DNA from 2 places in the Lysinibacillus sp. JK80 genome. Region 1 is predicted to be linked to the other one. Evidence: riboswitches for the same ligand, from Rfam matches in the RefSeq annotation. Region 1 holds a riboswitch; the other holds the start of a gene.
The links. A riboswitch is a leader RNA that binds a small molecule or an ion and turns the genes downstream of it on or off. The one in region 1 is predicted to bind cyclic di-GMP.

Region 1 (4,437 bases):
ACTAGTAGGGGAATATTTAGCGGGCATTACATCTAGCTCACTGCATGAGGCACGTCTTGGCTATGAAAAAATGGGCAAAGAAGTTCACGTTTATGCACCTGCTTATATTGAGCATGAAATGGACGAGCTTCTAGGCTATGTGGATCACATCGTATTTAACTCATTTAACCAATGGGCTCAGTTCAAGGATAAAGTTAAATCTGCTGGTAAAACAATTGAATGTGGTATTCGTGTGAATCCTGAATACTCTGAAATTGAAACAGCTCTTTATGATCCTTGTTACACAAACTCTCGCCTTGGTACAACATTGGCTAACTTTGATAAATCACAGCTTGATGGTATCGATGGCTTACACTTCCATGCGATGTGTGAACAAAATTCTGATACATTAGAGCGTATTATTGAAGTAGTTGAGGAAAAATTTGGTGATGTTTTACACCAAATGAAATGGTTAAACTTCGGTGGCGGTCACCATATTACACGTGATGATTATGATGTAGAAAAACTTGTGAACATCATTAATTATATTCAAGAAAAGTATAACCTGCTTGTTTATCTTGAGCCAGGTGAAGCAGTAGCCCTTAATACAGGCTATTTAGTAGCAACGGTGCTAGATATTCAAGAAAATGGAATGGATCTTGCTATTTTAGATACATCAGCAACATGTCACATGCCTGATGTACTTGAAATGCCTTACCGTCCAATGATTATTGGTTCTGGACAAGCAAATGAATTAGCACACACATATCGCTTAGGCGGACTAACATGTCTAGCTGGTGATGTGATTGGCGATTATTCGTTTGAACAGCCATTAAAACCAGGTGATCGTCTTGTATTCACAGATATGGCTCATTATTCAATGGTGAAAAACCATATGTTTAACGGTGTCAACTTACCATCTATCGTTTCTTATAATGATGAAGAAGGTATTAAAGTCATTCGTGAATTTAAATTCGAGGACTACAGTGGTCGACTATCCTAATACCAATAGAAAAGCCCTTCCAGTTTAACACTGGAAGGACTTTTTTTATGGACGCATGGTCATCCAATTCTCCACATAATGAATGGCTACTCCATAAAAAGCATCGTTATTTGAAAAATGTTGCTGAACAAGTATAAGCTGTTCATTCATAAAGGCTTCTCCATTATCATAAAAAGTAATATTTTCCCCTTCCTCTGAAGCGCCTGTTTCTACACCAATTACAATTGATTTATTCACAGTGGAAGCATAAGCGATTTCATGTTCTACAATAGAGATAATATCTTTTGCAGCATCACGATAGGCCATGATCGTCACACTATCCGTATGGTCAATGACCCAATCAGCTAATAACCCTTTTCCAAATTGGTTATTATACTGAACTTCATCAAACCAAAATGGCATATCTACTTCTAAAGTAAGTTGTAACTGACTTGCTTTCTCACTTGCTTTCATTATTAGTGTTTGATAGGATTCTATCGTTTGTGCTTGATGTAAACTCCATCCACTATTTAAATAAGGTTCTACATCAAGGTGAACCCCAGAAAATTGCTCAGATTCAGTTGAATTCTCATTATATGTATGTAACCAATTAAACAATTCGTCTTGGCTTCGACTACCCTCAGCTGAAACCCAGCTTGCAGCACCATCCAATGCATAAATGCGAATACCTCTGTGAGAAGCGTTACTAATAAAATGCTTATAGTCATTGCTCGCTATGCCTTGATCGATTTGCAGATAAACTTTATTGACATCGTTATGTTCTAAAAATAATAATATTTTTTCTTGGTCATCAATGATGAGGGATGTATCCCACAGCCAAGTAGCCTTTTCCTGTATAGACATTGCATCAACCTTTCCACTTGATAAAGCTAATGAACTAATCATGATGACGATTAGTGCGGTCCATACTTTTAATTGTCTCTTCATACGAACTAACTCCATTCTACTCGCCACGGCTCCTAGAACAGAACCTGGCAACCTGACAATCTTGCACTGAAATTATAGTGTTTAGACTCATGGCTTTGCGTCCCTCCCTTTCGGTGAAGTTTGCCTTTTTCAGTTTTTTCTTAATCATTATCATACGCGGTTAGTAATTGTTTGTCTGTAGGTATAATGCATAATTGTCACATGTATGATCACGTAAAAACGACAAAATACAGGTTAAATTTACTATTCAAACATAAAAAAACGTAGAGTACTTAAGCCTCTACGTTTTCCTTTTCATTTTCAAGCATTTTGTGTAAATAATCGATAATTTCTCGAATGCCCTCTAATGAATTAACCAGTATTTTTGGATCAACATATGTTATCATTCGATTTTCAAGATTAGCTACCGCAGTAAAATAGCGTGTTTTACTATAATTGACTAGACCCAATTGCTGAAGTACTGATTCATCGAAATCAAGAATTTCACGTGCTTCTGTAACAAGTAATCCATAATTAACAACATCTGTATTCAACACAATGATACGAGCAGTTGCTGTATTCGATGAACGATTGTACAGTATGCGTTCAAAATCAAGAACAGGTACAAGCTCACCGCGAATTCTTGTAAAGCCTAGAAGATAGTTAGGTAAATGAGGAATAGGTGTTACTTGCTCTAATTTTTCAATTGAAATCGCTTGCTCCACAGGCACAGCATACTCCTCTGTCCCACAAGCAAAAACGACTGCTTTGACACTTTCCATAGGGTCACATCCTTATTCGACTGTTAGTTTTTCGCCGATTCTTTGACGATTTCTACTAGTAAATCTGCTAATTTTTCAAGTTCTTCTACTGGTATTTTTTCATTTGTTGTATGGATATCCTCGTATCCAACAGATAAATTAACTGTAGGAATACCAAAGCCTGCGATGACGTTTGCATCTGAGCCTCCACCAGAAATGCCTAGTGTCGGTGTACGATCAATATTGCGTGCAGCAGCCATAGCTACCTGAACTACTTTATCAGATTCCGTTACACGGAAGCCTGGATACATTAGCTTCACTTCTACCTCTGCACGTGCGCCTAAAGAATCAGCTACTTGTTCAAACGTATTTTGCATATGCTTTGTTTGCGCATCCAATTTAGCTTTGTCTATAGAGCGTGCTTCTGCAAGGATTGTCACTTCGTCACAAACAATATTCGTCGCTTGTCCACCTTCAAAACGCCCAATATTCGCTGTTGTTTCTTCATCTAAACGACCTAGTTTCATTTGAGCAATGCATTTTGATGCGACTGTTATGGCAGAAATGCCCTTTTCAGGAGCAACCCCTGCATGTGCCGTTTTTCCAATAATTTTTGTGAAAATTTTCGCTTGGAATGGTGCTGCTGTCACGATACCACCAACTTTGCCATCGCTATCAACCGCAAATCCATATTTTGCTTTAATGTTAGCTGGATCTAACTCTTTAGCGCCAACAAGGCCACTTTCTTCACCAGCCGTAATAATAAATTCAATATCGCCATGTGCAATATTTTGCTCTTTCAAACGTTTGACCATCTCAAATAGAGCAGCTAGTCCTGCTTTATCATCGGCACCTAAAATCGTCGTACCATCTGATACGATATAGCCATCTTCACGTAAAGATGGTTTGATGCCTTTTCCTGGAACGACAGTATCCATATGAGAAGTGAAATAGATTGGCTCTACATCCAGTGTGCCTTTTAATGTGGCAATAATATTACCTGCCCCATGTCCATTACGCGTATGTGCATCGTCTTGAATCACTGAAAATCCAAGTGCAGTTAACTTATCTACAAGAATTGGTGCTATTAGTTGTTCATGTTTTGTTTCCGAATCAATTTGTACGAGCTCAAAAAACTCTTCTACTAAACGACTTGTCATGTTGTAAAACTCCCTTAGTTTACGTGTATTTCCACGTTATAGTATATGTATCATTTTAGCACAACGTCAGAAGAGTTGAAATCATTGAACAATACTACCAAAATAAAAAGTCTGAGAAAAATCTCAGACTTTCCCTAGTCATTGAAAATAAGCTCTTTTTCTTTTTCTAATGATTGTAGGTAGTTGACTGCTTTATTATGTTTATCCTGTAAGCGCCAAATCGTATTATGTACATCATCTTGAACACGCGAGACCTGTTCCCTTGCTGTCGAGATTTTAGAATGAACAGACCATGCTGAAAAAATATCATCAAAAAAGTAATCAGCAAACTTAACAATCCCATCTGTTTCAATATGCAGCGATTTCGTAGACATTTCATGAACATCTAATAATTCATTATGAAACCGTTGTAACGCAATTTGAGCACTATGTAAATAGTTTTCAGACTGATTGAGTGCATCATGCTTTAAGTGCGTAGCAATCAGCCCACCGCCCAAAAATGTATCCCATGTGGAATATCCATTGGCCGAATGTAATGAAGCTGCTGCTTGCCCTAGCCTTGTAAGAGCTACTTCTCCCGCTTCCTCCGCCTCTTTAATTTCTCTAATGAGCTGCTTTGTTAGCATTT
Region 2 (4,437 bases), 980 kb from region 1:
ATCCAGTACAAATTCGCAGTACAGCAACAAACACCATTTTTAACTTTGGACGAGCTATAGGTGGGTTTTCACCAATCTTTGTAGGCTTTATTTTACAAAGCTACGATATGACTGTCGTGATGATTTACTTAGCAGCACTGTATTGTATTTCCTTTATCGTTATGCTAACGCTTAAGAGCTCAGGGAAGGAATTGCAAACAGCATAATTTTATAGAGCACGAAAGAACGAATTCCAATTATGTAAATGGGATTCGTTCTTTTCTTATTAGTATTTAATTATAATAAACCTTTTGAACGTTTTTCAGCGATTTCAACAAGGCGTTTTGTAATCTCTCCTCCAACGGAACCATTTGCGCGAGAAGATGCTTCTGGCCCAAGCTGAACGCCAAACTCTTGTGCAATTTCATATTTCATTTGATTGACAGCCTCATGTACTCCAGGTACTAGAAGTTTATTTGAACTGCGGTTATTGTTAGCCATTGTTCTCACCTCCTTGACCTTAGAATGGTTGCGATTAAATTTTTCATACATTTAAAAAGTAGGAAATGCACACGCTATTTGCTAACAACAACAACTTGTGGAAAGCTAGCAATAATCAGCAAACTCTCTGTTATAATTAAGCCTGGCTCTTTACTATATAAGGTTAATTAAAGGAGGAAATATAATGACAAATAATGATATCTTAATTCGTTTACGCTATGCGTTCGATATAAAAAATGTAGATATGGTAGAAATTTTTAAACTTGGTGGCATGGATTATACAAAGGAAGAAGTATTAAATATGCTGATTAAGATTAATGATGAGGAAGAAGCGCCAGAGGAATACATCAAATGTAATAATAAAATGTTAGAGGCATTTTTAAATGGATTAATTACTTTTAAACGCGGGCCTCAGAAACCAAGAGAAGGACAGGCTGTTGGACCTTTACCTGTGTCAGGTAAAGAAAGCCCAAATAATATGCTGCTAAAGAAAGTAAAAATTGCTTTAGCTTTAACAACTGAGGAGATGCTTGAGATTTTATATGACGGCGGCATTAAAGTTACAAAAGGTGAATTAGGTGCTATTTTAAGAAATCCAAGTCATCGTAATTATAAAGAGTGTGGCGATTCATTCGTACGAAATTTTTTAAGGGGCCTAACATATAAATATAGAGCATAATGCACAATGGATATCAATCATAAAGTGCCATTTTTTTCTTTAAAACTCGTTGACAATTTGTGACGAAATTGTGTACAATAAAATTATCACAAAATGTTCACAAAAAAGATGAAAAATGTTCACAGACAAAGGGGTGCTTGTATGATTTATTTTGACATCTTATTAGTAGCTATTGCATGTATTACAATGCCTTTTATTGTTGCAGTTATGTTAGATATTTTTTATGCGGAACGAAAAAAAGTACGCTTTTCATTACGTCGTACTTCCGTATGGTATATCGCTATGTTTGCGTTATCCTTTATACCTTCCGTATTACTTGTCACACAAAACGTATAATTTATTCAAACACTTAGGGGTAAGTGAATTGAAAGTGGACAGCTACAACGCTAATTGAGGTTGTAGCTGTTTTATTTTGTTCAATAGATGAATCATAATTAAGTAATTTATATAATTATTAATGAAGGAACAGCTAGTATAAAATATGTATGTTTTAAGTAGAGAGCATTGACTACTTTTACCTACTGTGTTAATTTTGGTAGGGAAATATAGGCAAATTTACTGAAAAGTAAAGACGCAAAGCTACAGGTCTAAGGCAATAAATGCTATGGCGGCTGGGTTGCAAAAGAGTGCTAGTTGTATCATTCTCATTCTAGTTTTTGTTCTTTTATGCCTATTTCTTTTGAAATAGGCATTTTTTTGCAAGTAAAGTTCAAAGGAGGAAAAGGGGAAATGAAGTTGTTAAAAAACACATCATTAAAAAATAAGCTTTTACTAACAGTCTCTATCGTTGTATTACTGCTTATCGCTATTATTACGACGCAAAGTATTAGTGAATTGAATAATCGGATGAATGTGGATTTGGAGCAAGAATTAAAAAGTGTTGGTTTATTAACAGCTATGAACTTAGACAGTGATGAAGTAAAAGATTTGCTGTCCGAAAAAGGGGAAACAAACGCAAAGTTTACAAAGATCCAAAAGCAACTTGATATGATTCAGGACCAGCAAGGTATTATGAGCTGGAGTTATATTTGGGATGTCAAGGATGAGGGTGGCGTCAATCCAATTGGCTATACCTCTAATCTAAATGAAGTATATGAAGCCGGTGAAATTTTTACTGATTTAGCGGATGAACATGTAGAAACAGCAAAATTAGCTATTGAAAATAATAGTACAGAGGTAACTGATATTTTCGAGGATCCTTTTGGTTCTTGGAGAACGGTTTTTAGTCCTATTAAAGATGATAATGGCCAACTGATTGCCCTATTAGGGATTGATTACTCCGCTGATTATATCAATACGATTATTAAAACAAGTGTGATTAAGCAAATTGTCATTGCCATTATCGGCATTTTAATTTTATTAGTTTTAGTTTACATAATTATAGATCGACTATTAAAGCCACTGAAAAAAGTAGTGAACGTTGCCAATCAAGTGGCAAATGGTGAATTAATAGATGTGGATTTAGAGACATCAAAGGATGAAATTGGTAAATTATCTGAATCCATTCGTACAATGGTGGCTAATTTGCAACATATTATTTTAAACATACGCAATACATCCAATCACGTTTCTTCAGCAGCCAATCAATTAACGGTACATGCTGGTGAAACTTATAACAGCTCAACAAATATTGCACTAGACATGAATCAAATTACACAAAATGCTGAGGCCTCGATGACCATGACAGAGGAAACAGCTGCTGCTATGGAAGAAACTGCAACAGGTATTCAGCAAATTGCTGATTCTGCAAATGTAGCTGCGGAATCCTCTATTTCAGCATCACAGGCTTCTGAACGAGGCAATGAAGTTGTACAACAAGTTATTGCTCAAATGGAGTTAATTAATGATTCTGTTGAACAAATAGGGACAACCATTAATGGACTACATGTTAATACTAAAAAAATAAGTGAAATTGTTAGCTTAATTACTGCTATAGCTGATCAAACAAATCTATTAGCTTTAAATGCTGCGATCGAAGCGGCACGAGCAGGTGAACACGGTAAAGGCTTTGCCGTTGTTGCGGATGAAGTGAGACGCTTAGCTGAACAATCCTCTCAATCAGCAACAGAAATTTACAATTTAATTAGTTCTATTCAGTCTGATTCAAACGCTTCTATCACGGTTATGGAGAAAGGTAAAGAGGATGTTAAGGTAGGGATGGCATTTACCAATGAAGTAGGCGAAATCTTTAAAGAAATTCTTACTTCCTCAGAAGAAGTAGCTAGCCAAATACGTGAAATTTCAGCAGCCTCACAACAAATTTCTGCATCCTCAGAAGAAGTGGCGGCATCTGTTAATAATATTAAACAATCTGCAGAGCAGTCAGCAGAGTTCTCTTCAAATGTCTCGAATTCTACACAAGAGCAATTATCTACCATGCAGGAAGTAAAGGATGCCTCTTCATCACTGGGCAAAACAGCAGAAGAGCTGCAAGGTCTAGTGGCAAAATTCAAATTGGAGAATGATCATAATGGACATTAATTTTACAGGAAAAAATGTTTTAATTACAGGCTCTAGTAAAGGAATCGGTAAAGCAATTGCTTTAGGCTTTGCGCAACATGGAGCCAATATTTTAATTAATTATATTGGGGATGAGCAAGAGGCAGAAGCTGTACGTGCAGAAGCAGAAAAGTTGGGTGTGAAAGCTTTAATATTCCACGCAGATGTTTCTAACTCTCAAGAAGTACAAGCGATGCATCAATTTATGGACGAGCATCTCGGGAATCTTGATATTCTTGTAAATAACGCTGGATTTGCACAGGGTTCCAGCATTACAGATTTAACGGATGAGCAGTGGGATCGTATGATTAAAGTTCATTTATATGGCTGTTTCTATAATTGCCGTGAAGCAGCAAAAAGAATGAAGGAACGTAATACAGGAAAAATCATCAATATTTCATCTGATATTGGTAGCTTGGGTTGTGAAGAATTCACGCATTATTCAGCTGCAAAGGGTGCTATTAATGCTTTTACAAAGGCTTTAGCAAGAGAATTAGCACCTTCTATACTTGTCAATGCAGTTGCTCCTAGTGGAACATTTACGGACATTCTACAAGAGTTTGGCGATAACTATGTGGAGGAAGAATCCGCAAAATATCCATTAAAACGTTTAGCACAACCAGAAGAAATTGCGAAAAGTGTATTATTTTTAGCCTCTAATCATGCTGACTTCTATACAGGTCAAATTTTAACGCCAAATGGTGGGGTCGTAATGAACGGTTAATGGAAAACGAAGGAGTAAATAATGTTAAATATTATTATCTTTTGCTTATACTTAT

Region 2: another riboswitch for cyclic di-GMP. It lies ahead of HXV90_RS20040 (methyl-accepting chemotaxis protein); the one in region 1 lies ahead of HXV90_RS01530 (amidase).

What each region holds. Positions count from the first base shown of each region.
Region 1 covers NZ_CP058997.1:292,733-297,169, reverse strand. The annotation lists gene nspC (carboxynorspermidine decarboxylase) at 1-982, shown strand, start outside; gene HXV90_RS01530 (amidase) at 1,028-1,909, opposite strand; cyclic di-GMP riboswitch class I at 1,953-2,044, opposite strand; gene HXV90_RS01525 (chemotaxis protein CheW) at 2,182-2,670, opposite strand; gene HXV90_RS01520 (M20/M25/M40 family metallo-hydrolase) at 2,694-3,809, opposite strand; gene HXV90_RS01515 (hypothetical protein) at 3,944-4,437, opposite strand, start outside.
Region 2 covers NZ_CP058997.1:3,984,425-3,988,861, reverse strand. The annotation lists gene HXV90_RS20060 (MFS transporter) at 1-206, shown strand, start outside; gene HXV90_RS20055 (alpha/beta-type small acid-soluble spore protein) at 277-480, opposite strand; gene HXV90_RS20050 (YehS family protein) at 665-1,159, shown strand; gene HXV90_RS20045 (hypothetical protein) at 1,301-1,495, shown strand; cyclic di-GMP riboswitch class I at 1,698-1,783, shown strand; gene HXV90_RS20040 (methyl-accepting chemotaxis protein) at 1,889-3,640, shown strand; gene HXV90_RS20035 (SDR family NAD(P)-dependent oxidoreductase) at 3,630-4,382, shown strand; gene HXV90_RS20030 (sodium:solute symporter family protein) at 4,404-4,437, shown strand, end outside.